DNA from 2 places in the Pantoea sp. X-Soil-ISGK-421 genome. Region 2 is predicted to be linked to the other one. Evidence: predicted binding sites of a transcription regulator. Region 2 holds the regulator's gene; the other holds the start of a gene.

Region 1 (12,357 bases), 380 kb from region 2:
CCTGATAGCCGACATCATCCTGGGTAGGATTTCCCGCCGCGCTGCGCGCCAGTTCGTCGCAGCGTTCGTTCTCCGGATGCCCCGCGTGGCCTTTAACCCATTCCCACTTGATTTCATGGTTGCTGAGTGCCAGATCGAGCCGTTTCCACAGATCGACATTTTTCACCGGTTTCTTATCGGCGGTTTTCCAGCCGCGCTTCTTCCAGTTATGGATCCAACTGGTGATACCCTGACGAACATATTGGCTGTCGGTGCTGATCACCACTTCACACGGCTGCGTTAAGGCTTCAAGTGCCACGATGGCGGCCATCAATTCCATGCGATTATTCGTGGTGAGGCGGTAACCGGTACTGAACAATTTTTCGTGTTCGCGATAGCGTAGAATGGCGCCGTAGCCGCCGGGACCGGGATTGCCCAGGCAGGATCCATCGGTGAATATTTCTACCTGTTTGCGCATCTCTGGTAGACTTCCTTCTGACAAAACGCCAAGTCTGACATAAAACGAGTCCTATGAGCACTGCAAATAACCGCCAGATCGTCCTCGATACCGAAACCACCGGCATGAACATGATCGGTGTGCATTATGAAGGACATCGCATCATTGAAATTGGTGCGGTTGAGGTGATCAACCGTCGCCTGACCGGCAACAACTTCCACATGTATCTGAAACCCGATCGGCTGGTGGATCCGGAAGCGTTCGGCGTGCACGGTATCGCCGATGAATTCCTCGCCGATAAGCCGATTTTTGCCGATATCGCCGATGAGTTTCTTGAGTACATCCGTGGCGCGGAGCTGGTGATCCATAACGCATCGTTCGATATCGGCTTTATGGATTACGAATTCGGTATGCTGAAGCGGGATATCGGCAAAACCGAAACCTTCTGCCAGATCACCGATAGTCTGGCGATGGCGCGTAAGATGTACCCCGGCAAGCGCAACAGCCTTGATGCGTTGTGCAACCGTTATGAAATCGATAACAGCAAGCGTACGTTGCACGGCGCACTGCTCGATGCCGAGATTCTGGCGGAAGTTTTCCTGATGATGACCGGCGGTCAAACCTCGCTGTCGTTTTCACTGGAGGGAGAGCAAAACAGCCAGGGCTCGGGGGAAAGTATTCAGCGCATTGTACGTCCGAGTTCGGGTCTGCGCGTGGTCAGTGCCAGTGATGAAGAGATTATGGCGCATGAAGGGCGTCTGGATTTAGTGCAGAAGAAGGGCGGCAGTTGCCTGTGGCGACTGTAAAACGGCTGTTTTTGCCTGTAAAACCGACGTTAAGCTGAAAAAAACGCCAAACGAAACATTCCCACAGAAAAAGCGTTGACGGGTACCAAAGCTGCTATTAATATGCGCCTCGTTCTCGACGGGGAACAAAGCGCGGAGCGGTAGTTCAGTTGGTTAGAATACCTGCCTGTCACGCAGGGGGTCGCGGGTTCGAGCCCCGTCCGTTCCGCCAATCTATTTAAAGAAGCCGATGCAGAAATGCATCGGCTTTTTGCTTTTCCTGGCTGACATCAATGCCAGCCCTACACATCCTACGTAGGGCCGCCATTCATGGCGACCACCACACCATTAATCCTTCTGCACCGCCACCGTCGCGCGGTACGCCGCCACAGACGCTTCACGGTCAGCACGCGCCAGCCAGCGATAGCAACCCGCACCCAAAGCCACACCGATAAACCAGCTAAAGTTCGCCACGGCGTGGAGTGAGGGAATAAAGCTGATCACCAGGCCAATGCCCACTGACGGCAGCAGCGCCGCAATCGCTTTAGGATTGAAGCCGCCGCGATACCAATAACACCCTTTCGGCGTATCATCAAACAGATCGTCCACGTACACCTTGCTGCGTTTAATCAGGTAGAAATCAGCAATCAGAATACCGAACAGCGGGCCGATAAAGGCACCCAGCACATCCAGCGTATAGTGGATCAACTCCGGTGACTGGAACAAATTCCACGGCGTCAGCAATACCGAGCCAACGGCGGCAATCATGCCACCGGTACGGAAGCTGATTTTCTGTGGCGAGCAGTTAGAGAAGTCGAACGCTGGCGAGACAAAGTTCGCCACGATATTAATGCCGATGGTGGCAATAATCATAGTCAGCAGACCAATCGCCACCGCCACATCGTTACCGACCATGCTAACCGTCTCAATCGGATCGGTGATCATTCTGCCGAACAGCGACTGGGTGCCAGAAACAATCACCACGGTCACAATCGAGAACAGCAGGAAGTTGAACGGTAATCCCCAGCGGTTACCGCGACGAATTTCGCCCATGCTCTTACCGTAGCGCGAGAAGTCACCAAAGTTGAGCAGCGGACCGGAGAAGTAAGAGACCACTAGCGCGGTGGCGGTGATCATCTGCCAGGTTTGCTCGCCGGTGCTTAACTGTTTGCTGGCCAGCGTGAAGGAGATGCCGTCAAAACCGGTTTTGTATACAATCCAGCCGGCCAGCGCCACCATCACCACGTATACCGCCGGACCGGCGACATCGATAAAGCGTTTTATCGCACTCATCCCATGCCAGAACACCATCGCCTGCAGTAACCACATCACGCCGAAACAGCACCAGCCCAGCTGCGATAAGCCGAGCCAGCTACTTTGCGTCATGCTGCTGAGCGTTGGGAAGAACTTCAGCAGCACCAGCATCAGTGCGTTGGCTGCCAGATAAGTCTGGATGCCGTACCACGCGAAAGCGATCAATCCGCGAATGATGGCCGGAATATTGGCACCAAACACACCAAACGCCTGACGCGAAATCACCGCATAGGGCACGCCCGCCATCTGGCTGGGTTTGGCCACCAGATTGGCGCAAAGCTGCACGATGCAGATGCCCACTAACAGGCACAGCAGCACCTGCCAGCTCGCCAGCCCTAAAGTAAAGAAGCTGGCGGCTACCACATAACCGCCCATGCTGTGCACATCGGACATCCAGAAAGAAAAGATGTTGTACCACGACCAATTCTGGTCGCGCGTTGGCGCCAGATCGTCGTTACACAGGCGCGGACTGTATTGCGCGTTGGCTTCAGAGGCCACCCGCGAGGTCACTTCAGAATGATTTGGCATGAAACCTGCTCCTCTCTACATCATGGAAGAATAATCACAGCGTGAAACGGTATTGCAGGATCCAGGCCAGAATTGATTTCTTGTATACAAAAAATTAATTTCACGTATACGATGTGCAACACACAGTCACTTACCGGAGCAGGTAATGAAGAGTGAAACAGGCCAGAAAACGGCTGCCGATCTGAACGATCGCGATGAACCTATCTATCAGGCGCTTCTTACCGCCATCGTTGAGCATCAACTGCCGCCGGGCAGTAAATTGCCAGAAGAAGCGTTGTCAGATGTCTTCGGCGTGAGCCGCACCGGCATTCGCAAGGTGCTGCAACGCCTCGCCGCGGTGCAAATGATCACCTTGTCGCCCAGGCGTGGTGCACACGTGGCGACGCCGGGGGTGGATGAAGCACGCGACATCTTTGCCACCCGCAGTTTAGTGGAGTGCGCAAACTTACCTACGGTTATAGGTCACGTGCAGCCTCCGCACATCGCGGCATTGACGGCACTTATCGAGGAAGAACAGCAAGCACACGATCAGCACGATGGTGCCGCAGCGATTCGTCTCTCCGCCGCTTTTCATATTCAGCTGCAGGCGATTTCTGGCAACGAAGTGCTTACCGATTTGGTGACGCGCCTGACGCAGCGCTCGTCGCTGGTGATCGCGGCTTACGGTGCGCCCTGGCAGCGCGGCTGCCGTTGCGATCATCACGATCGGCTGGTGGATCTGCTGCGGAAAAAAGATCTGCCGGCGTTAACCGCCTCGCTGCAGCATCACTTCGAACACATTGTTGCCAGCCTGCACTTTGAGCGCAGCGGCGAAACCTTGCCTGATTTTTCCCGGTTATTTGCCGGTAACAAAGGAGCGGCATCATGAGCCTGATTCAGGTGATCAATCCCAACACCAGCCTGGCGATGACCGAAACCATCGGTGCTGCCGCGCGTGCTGTTGCCGCGCCGGGCACCGAGATTCTGGCGGTGTGCCCGAGCCACGGCGTGCCGTCGATTGAAGGCCATTTTGATGAAGCCATTGCGGCGATTGGCGTACTGGAGCAAGTCAAACGCGGCAAAGCGCAAGGCGTCAGCGGCCATATCATTGCCTGCTTCGGCGATCCGGGTTTGCTGGCGGCGCGCGAACTGGCGAGCGGACCGGTGATCGGCATTGCAGAGGCGGCGATGCACACCGCCACGCTGGTGGCGACCCGCTTCTCGATCGTCACTACCCTGCCACGTACGCTGGTGATTGCGCGGCATCTGCTGCAGCAATACGGCTTTACCCACCATTGTGCTGCGCTGCATGCCATCGATCTGCCGGTGCTGGCGCTGGAAGACGGCAGCGGCGTGGCGCAGGAGAAAGTGCGTCAGCGCTGCATTCAGGCCAAACGCGAAGATGGCAGCGGCGCAATTGTATTGGGCTGCGGCGGCATGGCCGCGCTGGCGCAGGATCTCACCAAAGAACTGGGATTACCGGTGATCGACGGCGTCAGCGCCGCCGTAAAAATGGTGGAGTCGCTGGTGGCGTTAGGCTTTGGCACCAGCAAGCATGGCGATCTCGATTATCCCCTCGAAAAACCGCTCAGCGGGGCATTTCAGCACCTAAACTAAGTGCTGGTTGAGGACTGACGACAGGAACTTGCAGAATGAATGATGTATCTGAAAAGAAAGAGTACAGCTTCAACAAAAACTATCCACGCGATCTAATCGGCTATGCCGGCAATCCGCCGCATGCGCAGTGGCCAGGCAAGGCGCGTGTTGCGGTGCAGTTTGTCCTCAATTACGAAGAGGGTGCCGAGAATAACGTGCTGCACGGCGACGCCGGTTCCGAGCAGTTTCTTTCCGATATCATCGGCGCCGCCAGCTACGCCGATCGCCATATGTCGATGGATTCGCTGTATGAATACGGCTCGCGCGCCGGTTTCTGGCGCATCCATAATGAGTTTCAAAAGCGCGGTTTGCCGCTCACGGTGTTTGGCGTGGCGATGGCGCTGGCGCGTCATCCGGACATCGTCGAGGCGATTAAAACGGCCGATTACGACGTGGTAAGCCACGGCTGGCGCTGGATCCACTATCAAGCGATGGATGCCAAAACCGAGCGCCAGCATATGCAGCAGGCGGTGGACGTGTTGACCGATTTGTTCGGCAAAGCGCCAACCGGCTGGTACACCGGCCGCGACAGCCCCAACACCCGACGTTTGGTGGTAGAGCAGGGCGGCTTCAGCTATGACAGCGACTACTATGGCGACGACCTGCCGTTCTGGACGCAGGTCACCTGTCAGGATGGCACGGTTAAACCGCACCTGATCGTTCCCTACACGCTGGAGTGCAACGACATGCGCTTCGCCTCGCCGCAGGGCTTTAATACGGCAGAGCAGTTCTTCACCTATCTGCGCGACACCTTTGATGTGCTGTACGAAGAGGGGGAAAGCGCGCCGAAGATGATGTCGATTGGTATGCACTGCCGCTTACTGGGACGGCCGGGGAAATTCCGTGGATTGCAGCGTTTTCTCGATCATATTCAGCAGCATGAGGATGTGTGGGTGTGTACCCGGCAGCAAATTGCCGATCACTGGATTAAGACGCATCCCGCGCCGGATGCTTGAGGGGCGCTGGCGGGCTGCCAGACTGCTTTTAAAGGCTTAAAGGCTTAAAGGCTTAAAGGCTTAAAGGCTTAAAGGCTTAAAGGCTTAAAGGCAACTTCAAGGTCAAGGGCGGTTTCGATTGTCCTGCGGACAACCGACCCAGGGGAGGCAGTCGCCCCTCCCCTGGGGACCCGGTCTCTTTGTCGGCAGAATTGCCGCTACGCGGTCCCCTCACTTCAGGTGAATTCCTGACGGACCGGCTGCGATTCGCTCCTGCTCAGCGCAGCCTCTCGCCGCCGTCCTGGCGGCTCATCCTGGAATTTCCCCCTCCGTTCGGCAATTCTGACGACACCCACCCAGCCGCCAAACCTCTGCCCTAAAAAGAGATCGTATCGCGATAGTATTATTTTGATTTTATCTCTGCCCTAACAAGAGATCGCATCGCGATAATGTTGTTTTGATTTTATTTGAAAGCTTACCGCGGGGGTGTTGAGTCGGCATCACTCTCGCCGAGGAGAAGCCTGCTTCCAGGATGAGCCGCCAGGACGGCGGCGAAAGGGCCTGCTGAGCCAGGATGGCGAATCAGGGCCGGTCCGTCAGGAAGTGGGATTTGACGAGGGAACCCGCGTAGCGGGCGAGTGTGCTGCCGAAAAGCCCGGGTTCCCAGGGGAGGGGCGACTGCCTCCCCTGGGTCGGTCGGCTGAAAGCCGAACGAAACCGCCCTTGACCTTGCACTTGAAGTTGAAAGCAGCAGTCTGTTTGCCAATCAAGGCGAAACGCTGCGCCCTCAGCTCATCAAGCTAACCTGCGCTGCCACGATTCTCCAGCCGCCAGGCATCTTCACCCACGTCTGTTGTTGACGCCCAATCTTCTCCACACCCTCACGCGTAAACTCAGTACTGCACACCGCATAATCATCACCAAAAGTGGTGATCACCGTATTGCGCAGCGTACGATCCAGGCCCTTTGACGGGCGCGCGGCGCGAAACGCGCGGATCTCGTCGATGCCATACAGATTCTCGCCTGCGCCGAGGCGCACGGTGCGTTGGTCGTGCCAGAACAGTTCATCCAGCACCTCAACATCATTGCCGATCAGCGCTTGTTCGTAACGGTAAAAGGCGGCGGTGACTTCGGCGAGTACCGCCGGACGATCGATATCTTCAGATGTCATTCTCAGGCGTCCATTAAGGTAGTTTGTGGCAGCGTCAGCCCTTGCTGTTGAAGCGCCCAGGCGGCGCGCAGTGCCAGATGTTCTTTAAACGGTGCCGCGATCAATTGCAAACCGATGGGCAAGCCGCTGGCGGTGTGCAGCGGCACGGTACACACCGGCAGCCCGAGGAAAGAAATCGGCTGGGTCAGCATGCCCATGCTGGCGCGCGTCGGCAAATCCTGGCCGTTAATATGAATGGTTTCCTGGCCGATGGTGGTGGCAGTGCACGGCGTGGCAGGCGCAATCAGCACGTCGAACTGATCAAACAGCGGCAGCACCTGCTGCTGGAAGTGACGACGGAAACGCTGTGCCTGCACGTACCATGCTGATGGCAGCATCGCACCGGCCAGCAGACGCTCGCGCGAATTAGGCTCGAACTGTTCCGGCTGGCTGCGCAGCAGTGGCAAGTAGTGATTACCACCTTCTGCGGCGGTCATGATAAAGGCTGCCGATCGCGCGATTTCAGCATTGGGTAAGCTGACTTCCTCCACGGCATTTAACGCTTTGGCGACAACCGCCACGGCGGCGCGCGCTTCATCGCTGCACCAGGTTGAGAAGAACCCGCCAAGTACCGCGCTGCGCACACCTTCTGCACCCATGCTTAGCCCTGCGCTGACCGGCGCAACCGGCTGCGCGGCCTGGAAGGCATCGCTGGCATCGGCACCTTGTAAAGTGTCATAAACCAGACTCAAATCTTCTACCGAACGGGCAAACGGGCCGATGTGATCAAGGCTAGCGACAAACGGGTGGCTGCCGCTGCGCGACAGGCGACCAAAGGTCGGCTTCAGACCGAAGATGCCACACAGTGAAGCGGGCACGCGGATCGAGCCGTTGGTGTCAGTGCCGAGTGAAAAATGCACCAAACCGGCTGCAACCGCCGCCGCCGAACCGCCTGACGATCCGCCCGCCACGCGGGTGACATCACGCGGATTGTGCGTCGCGCCGTAATGGGTATTTTCGGTGGTAAAGCCGTAGGCGTAGGCATCCATATTCAGCATGCCGGAGAGCAGCGCGCCGGATTGACGCAGTTTGTTCACCGCCCACGCATCATCGCGTGCCGCCGCGCGTTCGCTGAACAGGCTGGCACCGGCCAGGGTGCTGTGTCCGGCGACATCAAACAGGTTTTTCACCGCATAGGGAATGCCGGCCAATGGCGGCAAGCTCTCGCCACGCTGGCGCTGCTGATCGATCTGATCGGCTTCGCGCAGCATGCGCTGGCCGGTGACTTCGGTCCAGGCGTTGATGGCCGGGTTGTGTTGCTCAATCGCCGCCAGCGTAGTTTGCGCGATATCGCGGGCGCTGATCTCGCCCTGACTCAGCGCCTGCTGCAGGGCGTTAATCGATAATGATGACAGCTTCATGGATGAAAGACTCCCGCCACTTCCAGGCGATCGTCGAGTGGCAGCGCCATCAGCGGCTCGGCCATCGCGGCGATGCGGTTGAACTGCGTCAGCAGCTCGGCGCGGCGCGCATCATCCAGCTCCAGCGCCAGAATCTGCTCCATTTGGGCGATGTAGGTGGCCCAGTCCGGTTGTGAACTCATGATTACTCTCCGTTAGAAACCGGCGGCGCTGCCGTTGCTGCGCGGATCGAACGCGCCTTCCAGCATGCCGTTGTTGTGTCGAACGATCGCACCCGCATGGCCGACCACTTCGCTGAAATCGGGCAGCAGTTCAACCTCATGGCCGAGCGCGCGCAGCTGCTGTACCGTTTCTGGGGCGAAGCGCGCTTCAAGCTTGAGGGAATCGGATGATTGTCCCCATGTCCGGCCCAGCAGCCAGCGCGGCGCGCTCACCGCCTGTTGCAGCGGATGCCCCTGAATCACGTGACGGGTGAAAATTGCTGCCTGGGTTTGTGGTTGGCCGTCGCCGCCCATCGATCCATAAACCATGGTGCGGCCATCTTTCAGGCGTGCGGCGGCAGGGTTAAGGGTATGAAACGGTTGTTTGCCCGGCTGCAGCGTCAGTAAGTGGTCGGGTTGCAGGCTGAAGGCGGCGCCACGGTTTTGCCAGGTGATGCCGGTGCCCGGCAATACCACGCCGCTGCCGAATTCGTGATAAATGCTCTGGATAAAGGAAACCGCCAGCCCGCTGCTGTCCATCACGCCCATCCACACGGTGTCGCCAGGTCCGCGCCCGGTACCCCATGACGCGGCGTGTTGGTCATCCACCTGCGCCGCCAGCGTGCTGAGATGCTCAGCATCCAGCAGGCTTTGTACATCGATGTCGATGTGGCGCGGATCGGTAATGTGCTGGTCGCGCAGCGCGAAGGCTTTTTTGGTGGCTTCGACGATGCGGTGCACGGTTTGCGCTTCATCGGCGTCTGCCATTGCGAGCCGATCGGTAATGCCGAGGATCGCCAGCGACACCAAACCCTGCGTCGGCGGCGTCATGTTCCAGATATCGCCTTCACTGTGCGCCAGATGCAGCGGCGTGCAGCGCCGAGCGTGGTGCGTCTGCAAATCTTCCAGCGTGATCGGCATCCCCAGCGCGGTCATTTCGCGTGCCAGATGATGCGCCAGTTCACCGCGATAAAAACTTTCCAGCCCCTGTTCGCACAGCATGCTCAGCGTATTCGCCAGCGCGGGTTGGGTAAAACGGCTACCGGCGATCGGCACGCTACCGTCCGGCAGGAAGGTGGCGGCAAAACCGGGTTGATGCTGTAACTCGTGCTGCTTGGCGGCGGTGGCAGCGGCTTGCGAGGCGGTGACCGGGATCCCATCGGCGGCATAGCGAATCGCATCGCGTAGCAGGCGGGTTAACGGCAGCGGCGTCGCGCCGAGTTCCTGCGCCAGCGTCAACGCTTCCTGCCAGCCGCTCACGGTGCCCGCGACGGTTAATGCGGCTTTCGGTCCGCGATGCGGAATATGGGTTTCACCGTGATAGAAATCGACATGAGCGAGCGTTCCGGCAGCGCCGCTGGCGTCAATGGCGATGGGATCGCCGTTGGGCGGCACCACCAGCCAGAAGCCATCGCCACCCAAACCGTTCATGTGCGGATAAACCACGGCGATAGTCGCGGCGGCGGCCACCATTGCTTCCAGCGCATTGCCGCCTTCGCGCAGCACGGCTAGCGCACTTTCGCTGGCGAGATGATGTGGCGTAACGGCCATGCCTAACGGCGCCATGTTGCTCTGTATCATAGTAATTTCTTCTCTTGTTCTTATGTGAGTACGCTGTTTAATCCCCCGCACATTCCGTAGCGGCGCGATTTATCGCGCAATAAATTGCGCCGCTACGGAATGTGCGCATTTATGCGCACCTGGTAGATACTGCACAAATCTAAGCAAGAGCTGTTCCAGTTTTGGTCGGACATCAATCTGGATCGATTTATGCTAGCTTGTGGTGAAACGAAAGTTACAGGACCGATGATGAAACAACTTGATGAACGCCTTCGTAGTCACTACCCGCAACTGTCGCCGCAGGAGCAGCGCATTGCCGACTTCGTGTTTGACCATTTTGATGACCTGATCAGCTACAACAGCGCCGAGCTGGCGCGGCTGAGCGGCGTCTCGAAGGCCACGGTCAGCCGTTTGTTCAAGCGTCTCGGTTACGAGAAATACAAGGATATGCGCGATGAGCTGCGCATCCTGCGCCAGAGCGGTATGCCGCTCACCGACAACCGCGATGCGGTGCAGGGCAACACGCTGCTGTCACGCCACTATAAGCAAGAGATGGCGAACCTGACACAATGGGTGAACAGCATCGATCCGCAGCAGTTTGGCGACGTGATCACCGCGCTGGGCTCGGCTAAACGGGTGTTTATCATTGGTATGCGTAACGCCTATCCGGTGGCGCTGCACCTGCGTCAGCAGCTGATGCAGGCGCGCCCGCAGGTGCATGTGCTGCCACAGCCGGGCCAGACGCTGGGCGAAGAGCTGGTGGATATCACGCCCGACGATATTGTCGTGGTGATGGCGTTTCGCCGCCGTCCACGCATCATTCGCCCTTTAATGCAGCAACTGCAGCAGAGCAACATTCCGGTGCTGGCGCTGTGTGAGCCGCAGGCGCAGGGCATCATTACGCTGGCGCGCTGGCAACTGTGCGCGCCACTCGACAGCGTTTCCGCCTTTGATAGCTATGCTTCCGCCATGAGCCTGATTAACCTGCTGGCCAACGCCTTACTGCACGAAATGTTGTCGCAAGGGCGTCAACGTATCCACCAAATCGCCGATCTCTATCAGCATCTTGATGAGCTCGAACACCGTTAGCGGGCGCCATAATGGTGCAATGCACTATTTTAGATCGTTAATTCAAACGGGCTTGATGCCCGTTTTTGCTGCCTCCTGCTAAGAAAAACCCCGCTTTTTCCCCTTTCATTTATCGGCACTGCGGTTGGCACATTAGTTGCAGAATGATTCATCAAGAATCTTTTGTTTCACGTAAACTCACCGGGGTGCATAATGAAAAAAGTATTATTGGCGGTAGCGGGCGCGGCATTGCTGATGGCGCAGGTCGGGAGTGCGATGGCCGATCAGTTGCAGGATATTCAGAAGCGCGGCGTGATCCGTGTCGCCGTCCCGCAAGACTTCCCGCCGTTCGGTTCCGTCGGTACTGACCTGCAACCGCAGGGCTACGATATCGACATGGCGAAGTATCTGGCCAAACAGATGAAACTGAAGTTGCAGCTGGTGCCGGTTTCCAGTGCCAACCGTGTGCCGTATCTGCAAACCGATAAAGTCGATCTGGTGATCTCCAGCATGGGCAAAAACGCCGAGCGCGAAAAAGTGATCGATTTCACCCGCGCTTATGCGCCGTTCTTCCTCGGCGTGTTTGGTCCGAAAGGTGAAACGCTGAAAGATGCGGCGGCGCTGAGCGGCAAATCCATTGGCGTAACGCGCGGTGCGGTGGAAGACATGGTGTTAAGCGATATCGCCCCGAAAGAAGCGCAGGTGAAGCGATATGAAGATAACAACACCACGCTGTCGGCCTACCTCTCTGGCCAGGTGCAGTACGTTGCCACTGGCAACCTGGTGGTGGCAGCGATTGCGCGTCAGAACGCCGAAAAAGCGCCGGTGGCCCAGTTCATGCTGAAAGATTCGCCGTGCTACATCGGCCTGAAAAAAGGTGAGCCGGCACTGAAAGACAAAGTGAATGCGCTGATTGAGCAAGGCATCAAAGACGGCACGCTGAACACGCTGTCGGAAGAGTGGCTCAAAGCGCCGCTGCCAGCCAATCTCGGCGCATAAAACATGGGGCAACTTAATTTTGCAGATCTCTGGCCGCACTGGCCAGAGTTGCTGGCCGGGCTGTGGGTCACGATTCAGATCACCGTGCTCGCCACTGTCGGCGGTGTCAGCCTCGGCATTCTCGGCGCGGCGCTGCGCAGCGGCAAACCGAGCTGGGCGAGCCGCATCTGGGGCGTGTATGTCGAGCTGATCCGTAATACGCCATTTGTGGTGCAGCTGTTTTTTATCGTCTTTGGTTTGCCCAATCTGGGCCTGAAACTGACGGCGGGCGAAGCCGCGCTGTTGGCGATGTTGATTAACCTTGGGGCATACAGCACCGAAATCAT
Region 2 (12,357 bases):
TGCCATCCGCTTCACGAATTGAATCAAGCGGCGGGTTAGTGACCTGCGCAAAGCGTTGTGAGAAGTAGTGGGCCATGCCGCCTTCATGGTCTGACAGGCCGTTGATGGCGTTGCCGTAACCCATCGCCGAGATCTTCTCAGCGCCGGTTTGCAGCATCGGATCCATCATGAATTTGAAGCTTTCCTGGTTGTAGTAGTAAGCGACAAAACGCTGATAGGTTTTGAGGTCACCACGATAACGCAGTGGCGAGCCGAGTTGTTCGGCCTGAATCTCTGGCAGATCGCCCAGATCGACGCGCGCTTTGCTCAGCAGCGAAAGGTAATCTTTCTCGGCCGCCAGTTTTTCCAACGCTTCTACCGTGGTGTAAGAGCGTTTCTCTTTGTGATCGTAATAGAGCATGCCGCCCGCTTCGATACGGCCGCGACGCAGTACGCTTTCTGGCGGGAAGGCGATCTGGCCCGCTTCAGACATCGCACCGATGTATTCCGCGGTTTCAACGGAGCGCAGTGGACGCAGGCCGAGGCGGTCAAGACGTGCACCAATCACTTCACCGTTACCGAAGATCAGCGCGGCTGGACCATCGTTTTTCTCTTCGTATAAAGAGAAGTACTCCAGCATGGCGCGCACTTCGTTAGAGAGCGAGGTATCGTTCTCCCAGGCCGGTGGCATCATGGAGACGACAGCGTTAATCAGGTCGAGGTTGTCTTCCATCAAACGGCTGTGAATGCTCTGATCGAGACGTGAGCTGTCTGACTGACCTTTTGGACGCACGATTTTTTTACCGCGCGCCAGCATCAGCGCCGCTTCGGCGATGCGGTTTTTACGATCGGTATTCAGCTCGCCGTTGTGCGCCATTAAGCGGAACGGTTGCGCCATGGTGGTGTGCGGATCGGTGTTGGTAGAGAAGCGGGTGTGGAAGAACAGCCCGCGCACCTGATGGTCCGCATCGGTCAAATCTTTGAAGTAAGGAATCACTTCATTGGAGTTCAGGCGTGCTTTAAATACCTGCGTGCGCGAGGAGAGCGACAGCGGATAAAGACCGCCGAATTCGCTTTCGGTAAAGGCGCGAGCTTCGATATCCAGCAGTGCGCGATAGATCTGACGCTCGAATTCGAGTTGTTCAGTCACCTCCTGCGGCGCAGCAAAAATCCACTGCACAATCGGCAGCTGGAATTGCAGGGCGGCTGGGCGCGTCACGCTGCTGTCCAGCGGCATATCGCGTTTCACTAATACCGGGAAGTTGTGCGCTGCCAGCGTTTCTTCAACCAGGCGCTCAGCGTTAGCACGCAACTCCGCGTCTTTTGGCACAAAGAAGTTACCCACGCCAAAGCGACCCGCTTCTAGCGCCAAGCCGGTGACTTTGCGGAAGAAGTTCAGGGAGAGATCGACGTTCACACCCGCGCCATCGCCCACGCCTTCGGCAGACATACCGCCACGGTGCGGTACCGTGCACAGCGCGCTATGGGCCATCCGCAGAATTTCATGAGTCTGCTCGCCGTCCTTACGGGTAATGAAACCTACACCACAGCTATCACTTCCGGCTGATGGGTCATACAAACCATAGGGATTCGGTTTTTGCGTGGACATTGAGAGTCTCCTTAAACTTCTTTTGACATTACCTGCATTATTTCGTGTACCGCAGCGTGACTGATTCAGGCTGCGCGGCGGTATCAATTCTTGTGCCGCTCAGTAATAAGCGGGCGTCGCAACACCGAGCAAGGGCTCTTAAGACACTGTTGTCACGTCCTTAATGAGCTGCTCTTAATTCCGGTCTCTTTCGGGAGATAGCTTGCATCTAGAGGGAGTCTTCTTGCTGCATAGATATGCCGAGACACAGGCCCACCAGGAAAGCTCCCAGTGGAATTCCAACTTATCGGGAAAGCGAACTCAGGTCAAATAGCCAGCTTTGTTGAGGGTAATCGGCTTTATTGTGGGTTAATGCAATGATTAGTAAGGAAATGTCGCGTAAATATATGTCAATCTCACGCTGAGTATTACCCCAGGAAGTGTGAGCCGTCTCACTGTGACCCAGCCCTCTAATATCCAAACAATGCTGGCAGGCATGCTTATAACAGCATTTAATTCTGTAAGGGGCAGTTGATACACAGCATGTATCTGTTTTTCTTATGGCGTCATATTTGAATTAAAATGGCGCTGCCATTAGTAAAATTAATCACGTGAGTCTTGCTTAAAAAATCATTAAAGTTGAATGGGTATGCAATAAGGGTGTGCGGCCATCAGGACAAATGGCTGCCAGGGTGCTGATTAGCACAGGATGTTGAGAAAAGGGCCGCAAAAGCGCGGCCCTCCAGATTATTCAGTTGGCAGAATTAGTCAAGCGCTTTGCGCATATAGAAGGGAACGTCGGCGAAATCACGCTGTGATGCACCATTACAGGGCATAACCCGCGCGATACTGTAGGGTGAAGCGGCGCAGCGTAGCGATAATTACGCTATTATGGGCCAGATTTCGTTCAGGGAGCTCGTAATGAAACAGATTCGTCTTTTAGCGCAGTACTACGTTGATTTGATGGTCAAACTCGGCCTGGTACGCTTTTCGCTGCTGTTAGCCTCGGCGCTGGTGGTGCTGGCGATGGTGGTGCAGATGGCCGTCACCATGGTGTTGCGCGGACATGTGGAAAGCATCGACGTTGTACGATCTATCTTCTTCGGTCTGTTGATTACGCCCTGGGCGGTCTATTTCCTCTCGGTGGTGGTCGATCAGCTGGAAGAGTCGCGCCAGCGTCTATCGAAACTGGTGGATAAGCTTGAAGAGATGCGCACGCGCGATCTTGAGCTGAACCAGCAGATGAAAGAGACCATCACCCAGCTTAATCAGGAAATTAACGATCGTATTAACGCTGAGCAGGCGCGTGAGCAGGTGATGGATAAGCTGCGCGAAGAGATGGCACGCCGCGAGCAGGCGCAGATTGAGCTGGAACAGCAATCCTCTTTCCTGCGCTCTTTTCTTGATGCGTCACCGGATTTGGTGTTTTACCGCAACATTGATAAGCAGTTTTCAGGCTGTAACCGCGCCATGGAGCTGCTGACCGGCATGAGTGAAAAGCAGCTGATTGGCCTGACTCCGCGTGATATCTATGATGATGAAGCCGCCACCAAAGTGCTGGAAACCGATGAGAAGGTGTTCCGCCACAATGTGTCGTTGACGTACGAGCAGTGGCTGCAATATCCCGATGGGCGCAAAGCCTGTTTCGAAATCCGTAAAGTGCCCTATTACGACCGTGTGGGTAAACGCAGTGGTCTGATGGGCTTTGGTCGCGATATTACCGAGCGTAAGCGCTATCAGGACGCGCTGGAGAACGCCAGCCGTGAGAAGACCACCTTTATTTCTACTATCAGCCACGAGCTGCGTACGCCGCTTAATGGCATCGTCGGGCTGAGCCGTATCCTGCTGGATACCGATCTCAATCAGGAGCAGCTGAAGTACCTCAAAACCATCCATGTTTCGGCTATCACGCTGGGCAACATCTTCAATGATGTCATCGAAGTAGACAAAATTGAGCGCCGCAAGGTGCAGCTGGATAATCAGCCGCTGGATTTCACCGGCTTCCTCGCCGATTTGGAAAATCTCTCCGGCCTGCTGGCGCAGCCAAAAGGACTGAAGTTTGTCATGGCACCGGAACTGCCGCTGCCGCATAAAATCTCGGCAGATGGTACGCGTCTGCGTCAGATTCTGTGGAACTTGATTGGCAACGCCGTGAAATTTACCCAGCAGGGCGAGATAGTGGTGCGCGTGGCCTATCGTCAGGATGAAACGTTGCACTTTGAAGTGCAGGATTCCGGTATGGGCATTCCACAGGAGGAGCAGGATAAGATCTTCGCCATGTATTACCAGGTGAAAGATCAGCACGGTGGCAAACCGGCGACGGGCACCGGCATTGGTTTGGCGGTATCGCGTCGTCTGGCACAGGCGATGGGTGGCGATATCAGCGTTAGCAGCATCGCGGGGCAGGGTTCTTGCTTTACCGTCGAGATCAACGCGCCACGCGTCGCTGAGGAAGTTGAAGACGATAATCTGGATGACAGCATGCCGTTACCGGCGCTGCATGTCTTGCTGGTGGAAGATATCGAACTCAACGTCATTGTGGCGCGCTCGGTACTGGAAAAGCTGGGCTGCAGTGTAGACGTCGCGATGACCGGCACGGATGCGCTGGCGATGTTTGATCCGCAAGAGTTTGATCTGGTTCTGCTCGACATTCAGTTACCGGATATGACGGGTCTTGATGTGTCGCGTGCCATCCATCAGCGCTATGCGGGTTCATCATTGCCGCCGCTGGTAGCATTGACGGCGAACGTGTTGAAAGACAAAAAAGAGTATCTCGATGCCGGCATGGACGATGTGTTGAGCAAACCGCTCGCCGTAACGGCGCTAACAGCGGTGATCAAGAAGTTCTGGGATTATCAGCAAGAGGCGGAAGAGATTGTTAATGACGCCGCTGACGAGCAGTCACGCACGCTATTAGATGTGCCAATGCTTGAGCAATACATTGAGCTGGTTGGCCCAGGCTTGATTACACAAAGTCTCACTATGTTCGAACAGATGATGCCGGGTTATCTCGACGTGCTGGATTCCAACATGATGGCGCGCGATCAAAAAGGCATTGCTGAAGAAGGACACAAGATTAAAGGCGCAGCAGGCTCGGTTGGCTTACTACATCTGCAGCAGTTGGCGAAACAGATTCAATCACCGGAATTACCAGCGTGGTGGGACAACGTGCAGGAGTGGATAGACGAACTAAAACAGGAATGGCTGAAAGACGTAAACGTATTACGTGAGTGGGTAGCGGAGCGGGAAAAATTACAGGACGTTAGAAAAAAATGACCCCAGTCGAAACTGGGGTGCGCGAATACTGCGCCAACACCAGGGAAATGGGTACTGCTGCTATGATTAGAAATCGAATAAGAAAGCAGCAGTTCGGTATTGGTTAACGCTATAAAATCACCTTAACAAATTCGCCAACGCTTGTGACAAGATTCATTAAATTGTGTGATGTTGAGCAGCGATTAAATACAGAAAACATTAATTTGCTGACACAGTCAAGCAAGGAATTAATTTCTTTGCCATATTGCATCTTTTTTGACCAATTGTTCTGCTTTTTGCCTGGTTTTGCTTCAGTTACTCGCAGGAAAAGCCAGGCAGAAGCATAGAAAATCTGATTCTGACATAAAATAGGATTTAAGTAAGGTTAACGTGCTGATATTCATCGGTAAAACGAGTTTTTTTGATGGGTTATCCAAAACGTTTTGGAAACCTTCGGTAGAAAGTTCCAGTTTCCAGTTTAATGAATAATGTAAACCAAATGAGAGATAAATCGCTTTACCATCAATGAGGGTGAATTAAGGCGATAAAGGGTGAATTCTGCCAGTTTTTTCAGAATGGTCTCGGTTATCAATGAGCATCTTCGAACGCTACTAAAAATGATAGTTAAGTATTGTGAAAGGTTTTGCGTGATCGATATCACATTCAGTTAAGGGTTTAGACAGGCAGCTACTGTTGTATTAGTCATCATGGAACCGATTCCTTTTTTATGGAAGTGCTTGATGTGATTGGCTCTAATAGAGCAACGTTGATTGCGCAGGCAACAATCTCCCCTGAAGGTTTTGCCGTTCTGAGGATAAATTTTGGTGGTTAATGGTAGGTGCTTGCTATTGTGACTTGGGTAATTGATTAATGCCGGGAACAGGTAAGAGAAAATTGCATGAGTAAGAATAAAGGGACGTTGGGAAAAAAGATAAAAGTGCTGATTGCAAAAGTGCTGCTGGCTTGGCTAGGCATCTGGTTAGCGGGTATTTTGCTGTTTGCCTTTTTGCCTGTGCCGTTCTCGGCGGTGATGGTGGAGCGGCAACTCGGCGCCTGGTTTACAGGGCGCTTCGATTATGTCGCACACTCCGATTGGGTTGGCATGGATGAGATCTCGCCGTGGATGGCGTTAGCGGTGATCGCCTCGGAAGATCAAAAGTTTCCTGAACACTGGGGCTTTGATGTTGACGCTATCCAGTCTGTACTGGATAACGATGGCAATGAGCGCATGCGCGGGGCTTCAACCTTGTCTCAGCAGACAGCAAAAAACCTGTTCCTGTGGGATGGCCGCAGTTGGATGCGTAAAGGGCTGGAAGCGGGGTTGACGGTAGGAATTGAAACCGTCTGGACTAAGCGACGTATCCTCACGGTTTATCTCAATATCGCTGAATTTGGCAATGGCGTGTTTGGCGTCGAAGAGGCTTCGCAGCGCTACTTCCATAAACCGGCCAGCCGGCTGACCATGTCTGAAGCGGCGTTACTGGCGGCTGTCTTGCCTAATCCGATCCGTTTCCGCGCCGATGCACCCTCGGGCTATACGCGCCAGCGTCAGCAATGGATTATGCGGCAGATGCGACAATTGGGCGGCGAGGGCTTCCTGAATCGCTATAAGCTGCACTGAAAGGATTAATCTTCGTCAAATCCTGCTTCAAACAGTTCAATGACTGCCGCCAGCGCCTGCTCTTCCTGCGGGCCGCTGGCTTCGATTTCAATATGGCCGCCTTTTGCTGAATCGAGCATCAGCAGTGCAATCACGCTGCTGGCTTCGGCTTCGGTGCCCGATTCGTTTCGCAATAACACTTCAGCATCGAAACTCTGAACCAATTCAAACAGCTTCATCGCCGGGCGCGCATGCATGCCCAGTTTATTCCGAATTTCAACGGTTTGCTTCACGGTCATGATTTACGTTTTTCCAGAGTGCGATGACGAGACTGCACATTTTTACCGCGTGAGCGGAAATAGTCCGCCAGTTGTTCAGCAATATACACAGAACGATGCTTCCCGCCGGTACAACCGATGGCGACGGTAAGATAGCTGCGGTTATTGGTTTCCAGCATTGGCAGCCACAGTTCCAGATAGCTGCGCGTTTGATAGATGAAGTTGTGCACTTCGGTGTGGCGATCGAGGAAAGCGGCAACCGGGCGATCCAGGCCGGTCATCGGACGCAACTTGGGATCCCAATGCGGGTTAGGCAGGAAGCGCACATCAAACACATAATCGGCGTCGATTGGGATGCCGTGTTTAAAGCCAAAGGACTCAAACACCATCGTCAATTCACGCTCGCGTTTGCCCAGCAGGCGCGTACGCAACATTTCTGCCAGCTCGTGAACCGACATTTCTGAAGTATCGATAATCAGGTCAGCGCGCGAGCGCAGTGGCTCCAGAAGATCGCTCTCTTCATCGATGGCGCTCTCCAGTGACAGATTTTTGCTAGAGAGTGGATGCAGGCGACGCGTATCGCTATAACGTCGGATTAGCGTATTGCGATCGGCATCGAGAAACAGCAACTGCGGCGAGAAAGTATCGGGCAGATTATTGAGTGCGGCTTCAAAAACTTCCGGCGATTCGGGCATATTACGCACGTCAATGCTCACCGCCGCAGAGATATTACGTTCGGTTAAGGTATTTGCCAGTTCCGGCAGCAGCACCACCGGCAAGTTATCGACACAGTAAAAGCCCATATCTTCAAGGGCACGCAGCGCAACTGATTTTCCTGAGCCTGACCGACCGCTAACGATCATCAGCACCATCACATTTCTCCCGTTTTAAACCGGCGAATACGCCGGTAAAGTGTTTGTCGCTTAAGAGTGTGCTTCCTGAGCTTCTGTGATAATGGCGTAGAGCTCTTCGTCGCTTTGTGCCGCACGTAAACGACGGCAGACGGTTTTATCCGCCAGACGTTTGGCCACTAGCGAAAGCGTGTGCAAGTGGGTCTTACACTGGTCCGCTGGCACGAGCAGAGCAAACAGCAGGTCAACCGGCTGATTATCTACCGCATCAAAGGCGATGGGTTGATCAAGGCTGATAAACACGCCTACAGCACGTAACGTGTCCTCTTCCAGCTTGCCATGTGGAATGGCGATGCCGTTGCCGATACCGGTACTGCCCATACGTTCGCGGGTCAGGATGGCTTCGAAAAGCGTCTGGTGTGGCAGATTGAGCTGCTTCGCTGCCAGCTCGCTGATAATTTCCAGCGCGCGTTTTTTGCTCTGGCAGTGTACGCCGCTACGGGTACAGTCCAGCGAAAGGACCGAGCTCAATTCCAGTGTTAGATCGTTGTTCATCATCGTTTCACTTGCGAGTTCACTGTGCCGTGAGGTTCAGGCAATTGATTTCATTGCCGTTCGCCCGTTGGCGCTTGCGCAGATGACAAAACGGGGCGGTAATATCCGCCCCATTTTTGCTCTAAGTGCCGAATCAGTCGGCACTCTGCAAGCGTGAAGGTTAGTGTTTTTTCAGTTTGTCTTTGTGTTTGGTCAGCTGACGGGAAAGCTTATCGATTAACCCGTCGATGGCCGCGTACATATCTTCCGCTTCCGATGTGGCGTGCAGCTCCCCGCCGTTGACGTGCAGTGTTGCATCCGCAATCTGCGTCACCTTCTCTACTTTTAGAACAATATAAACCTGATTGATACGATCAAAATAGTGTTCCAGTTTGGCAAATTTGCTATTTACAAATTCACGCAGAGGTTCGGTTATCTCAACATTAAGTCCGGTAAGGTTTAGCTGCATAGGTCTTCCTTCTTCGTTCGGTCAAACCAATTGCTTACGCTGGTTTGATGGCGGTATCGATAAAGACTCGCGATATTTAGCAACCGTACGTCGCGCTACCATGATGCCCTGTTCGGATAACATGGAGGTCAGTTTGCTGTCGCTCAAGGGTTTTGCGGGATTTTCCGCCGAGATTAATTTTTTCACCAGTGCACGAATCGCCGTAGAAGAGGCTTCGCCACCGCCTTCGGTGTTGACGTGACTGGAGAAAAAATACTTCAGTTCAAAGATGCCACGCGGGCTGTGTAGATACTTCTGCGTGGTGACGCGGGAAATGGTGGACTCATGCATATCAACAGCCTGAGCAATGTCTGCCAGCACCATTGGACGCATATACTCCTCACCCTGCTCAAAAAACGCCTGCTGCTGTTCAACGATACAGCGTGTCACTTTCAGCAGCGTATCGTTACGGCTCTCCAGGCTCTTAATCAGCCACTTGGCTTCCTGTAAGTTGCTGCGAATAAACTGATTATCGCTGTCATTACGTCCTGCTCCGCCCATCGCAGCATACTGCTGATTGATTTTCAGGCGCGGCATGCTGTCGGAGTTGAGTTCAACCGTCCAGCGCTTGCTGATTTTACGAACCAGCACATCGGGAATGACATATTCGGGTTCGCTGGTATTGATCGACTGGCCTGGGCGCGGATCGAGCGACTGAATCAGCAGCATCGCGTCCTTAAGCACTTCTTCCTTGAGACGCGTCACGCGCATCAGGCTGCGGAAGTCATGATTGGCCAGCAGATCGAGGTGTTCACTAACAATCAGACGTGCTTCAGCCAGCATCGGCGTTGCGGCGTCGTATTGCGATAGCTGTACCAGCAGGCAATCACGTAAATCGCGTGCACCCACGCCGACCGGATCGAAACGCTGCACGCGTTTGAGCACGGCTTCTACTTCTTCCAGCGCCAGCTCTTCATCGCCAATACTGTCATAAATGTCTTGTAAGCTGACGGTGAGATAACCGGTGTCGTCAATAGCATCAACGATTGACGTGGCAATCGCGCGATCGGTATCAGTGAACGGTGTTAACTCAACCTGCCACATCAGGTAATCCTGCAGCGATTGGGTGGTTTCGCCCTGATAGATGGGCAGTTCGTCGTCCTGGTAATCGGTGCCCGTGCCTGAAGGTGTTCCAGCGGTGTAGATTTCGTCCCAGGTTGCGTCGAGAGGAAGCTCATCGGGCATTTCTTTCTGTTCAAGTGCCTCGCGCGTGTCTAAAGAATCACTTTCCTGATCCTGAAATTCGCGTGCGTCGACTTCTTCATGCAGATCGGTTTGCTCAAGCAGCGGATTGCTTTCCAACGCCAGTTGCAGTTCTTGCTGGAGTTCAAGCGTAGAAAGTTGCAGCAAGCGAATTGCTTGCTGCAACTGTGGAGTCATCGCCAGCTGTTGGCTGAGCCTGAGTTGCAAACCTTGCTTCATAATTCGGTAAGAATTTCCTAAGCAAACGTAGGGTGTTACAACACCTTATCAGAGTCTGAACTCTTCGCCCAAATAAACACGCTTAACCTGCTCATCTACAAGAATTTCATCAGGCGTGCCATGGGCAATCAAATGTCCCTGGCTGACGATATAAGCGCGTTCACACACCGCGAGGGTTTCACGCACGTTGTGGTCAGTAATCAGCACGCCAAGGCCGCTGTCACGCAAATGCTCGATGATTTTCTTGATGTCGATAACCGAGATCGGATCAACACCGGCAAATGGCTCATCCAGCAAGATAAATTTAGGATTAGCGGCCAGCGCGCGCGCAATTTCCACACGACGACGTTCACCACCCGATAGCGCCTGGCCCATGCTGTCTCGCAGATGGGCGATATGGAACTCCTCCATCAGCTCGTTGGCACGATCCTGACGCTGCTCTTCCGTCAAATCATCACGAATCTGCAGAACTGCCATCAGGTTGTCGTAGACGCTCAGGCGGCGGAAGATCGAGGCTTCCTGCGGCAGATAGCCGATGCCGCGACGCGCGCGCGCATGCAGAGGCAGAATGCTGATATCTTCATCATCAATCACAATGCGGCCCGCATCGCGCGGCACAATACCGACCACCATGTAAAACGTGGTGGTTTTACCGGCACCGTTTGGACCCAGCAGGCCGACAATCTCGCCGGACTTTACCTGCAGGCTAACATCTTCCACCACGCGGCGGCCTTTGTAGGCTTTCGCCAGGTTCTCAGCGATTAGTGTAGCCATAGCAATCAGTTACTCTTTTTAGGGCTCGCGGACGAACCGTTTTTGTCCTGCAGCTGCGACGGTACCAGAACGGTGGTCACGCGCTTGCTCTCACCCTGGCTGAAGGCCTGCATCTTCTGCTCTTTCACCAGGTAAGTGATGCGGTCGCCTTTGATATTGCTGTCCTGCTGCTGAATAAAGGCATTACCTGTCAGCTCAACAAAATCATTCGCCAATTCGTAATGCAGCTTACTAGCATGCCCTTGCACTGGCTTGCCGCTGTCCTGCATCTGATAGAAGGTGGCTGGCGTACCGTAAGCATCAACGATGGTTTTTTTACTGTCACCGCCCGGACGGGTGACCACCACTTTATCGGCGGTAATCTTGATGGAACCCTGAGTCACAATCACGTTGCCGGTAAAGGTCGCGACGTTGCCCTGTAAGTCCAGCGCCTGGTTGACCGAGTCAATATTCACCGGTTTATCGGAATCGCCGGTTAACGCCAGCGCAGGCAGGCTCGTTGCCAGCAGCGTAGTCACCAGCAATAACTTAAGGCTATTTTTTTTCATTTTGAATTTCATAGGAAGTTTTGACCTTTTCAAGCAGCTCAGCATGTTTCGTCCGTAAATTGCCGCGCATTTTCATGCCAGTGGAATTAAAACTGCGGCCAAAAAGGGTGACTTGATCGTCAGATGTCACATCCTGGGTGACCAGATTAACCTGAGCGTTATCGGTAAGGATGCGCTCAAGCTGTGAATCCTGGGTCAACGAATTAACCACAACGTTACCGTATAGATAAAGCATACGATCTTTAGTCAGCTTTGCCTTATCAGCGCGTACTGACCATGTTGCCACTTTATTTTCGTCATACGTGGTCATCACCGGATTATCAAACCAACTTATCTCATCGGCAGCAAAGTAGGTCACTTTATCCGAGACCAGTTTATAGCCCAGCGCACCCGTAGGGTTATACACCACCGTATTCGATTTCTCGCTGGTATAGGTCGGGGCTTGATCGTTGGTCGCCATCGGCGTTTTGTCGTCATCCTGGTTGGTGAGATTCCAGCCGATCAGCACTAAGGCGATCAAGGCCAAAATCAGCGTCATCCAACGCCTGCTCTTACTCATATTGATTGCCCTTTGGCATCCTCAAACTTGTTTTGCGCCATCAAAATCAGATCGCACAACTCACGTACTGCGCCGCGCCCGCCCGCGATGCGGGTAACATAATGCGCGCGCGGCAGCAAAATTGGGTGAGCATCGGCAACGGCAACACTTAAACCCGCCTGCGCCATTACCGGCCAGTCGATCAAATCATCGCCAATATACGCAACCTGCTCGGCAGATAATGACAGTTTATCCAGAAGTTCACGCCAGGCCAAAAGCTTATCCGATTGTCCCTGGTAAAGATGCGTAATGCCAAGCGTCTTGCAGCGATCTTCCAGCAGTTTTGCCTTACGGCCGGTAATAATAGCCACTTCAACGCCTGAGGTCAGCAGGCAACGCACGCCGTAACCATCGCGCACGTTAAAAGCCTTTAGCTCTTCACCGCTGTTACCCATATAAATCACGCCATCGGACATCACACC

Evidence for each region. The regulator sigma-54, encoded in region 2, starts transcription at its own class of promoters, with help from an activator protein. The targets are predictions, from matches to a motif close to GTTGGCACANNTTTCGCTNT.
Region 1: the regulator sigma-54 is predicted to act here: its motif matches at 10,126-10,145, upstream of AC6I8K_RS04010 (gamma-glutamyltransferase family protein).

Annotation. Positions count from the first base shown of each region.
Region 1 covers NZ_AP035979.1:887,524-899,880, forward strand. The annotation lists gene AC6I8K_RS03955 (class I SAM-dependent methyltransferase) at 1-5, shown strand, start outside; partial or broken gene rnhA (ribonuclease HI) at 1-557, opposite strand, end outside; gene dnaQ (DNA polymerase III subunit epsilon) at 511-1,242, shown strand; tRNA gene AC6I8K_RS03970 (tRNA-Asp) at 1,377-1,453, shown strand; gene AC6I8K_RS03975 (NCS1 family nucleobase:cation symporter-1) at 1,570-3,063, opposite strand; gene AC6I8K_RS03980 (GntR family transcriptional regulator) at 3,209-3,931, shown strand; gene hpxA (allantoin racemase) at 3,928-4,659, shown strand; gene puuE (allantoinase PuuE) at 4,695-5,654, shown strand; gene hpxZ (oxalurate catabolism protein HpxZ) at 6,421-6,804, opposite strand; gene AC6I8K_RS04000 (AtzE family amidohydrolase) at 6,807-8,204, opposite strand; gene hpxX (oxalurate catabolism protein HpxX) at 8,201-8,386, opposite strand; gene AC6I8K_RS04010 (gamma-glutamyltransferase family protein) at 8,399-9,985, opposite strand; gene hpxU (MurR/RpiR family transcriptional regulator HpxU) at 10,214-11,053, shown strand; gene AC6I8K_RS04020 (transporter substrate-binding domain-containing protein) at 11,246-12,031, shown strand; gene AC6I8K_RS04025 (amino acid ABC transporter permease) at 12,035-12,357, shown strand, end outside.
Region 2 covers NZ_AP035979.1:511,579-523,935, forward strand. The annotation lists gene AC6I8K_RS02260 (glutamate synthase-related protein) at 1-1,588, opposite strand, end outside; gene arcB (aerobic respiration two-component sensor histidine kinase ArcB) at 2,489-4,843, shown strand; gene mtgA (monofunctional biosynthetic peptidoglycan transglycosylase) at 5,721-6,443, shown strand; gene npr (PTS phosphocarrier protein NPr) at 6,449-6,721, opposite strand; gene rapZ (RNase adapter RapZ) at 6,718-7,572, opposite strand; gene ptsN (PTS IIA-like nitrogen regulatory protein PtsN) at 7,624-8,106, opposite strand; gene hpf (ribosome hibernation promoting factor) at 8,267-8,554, opposite strand; gene rpoN (RNA polymerase factor sigma-54) at 8,576-10,015, opposite strand; gene lptB (LPS export ABC transporter ATP-binding protein) at 10,064-10,789, opposite strand; gene lptA (lipopolysaccharide ABC transporter substrate-binding protein LptA) at 10,795-11,349, opposite strand; gene lptC (LPS export ABC transporter periplasmic protein LptC) at 11,324-11,896, opposite strand; gene kdsC (3-deoxy-manno-octulosonate-8-phosphatase KdsC) at 11,893-12,357, opposite strand, start outside.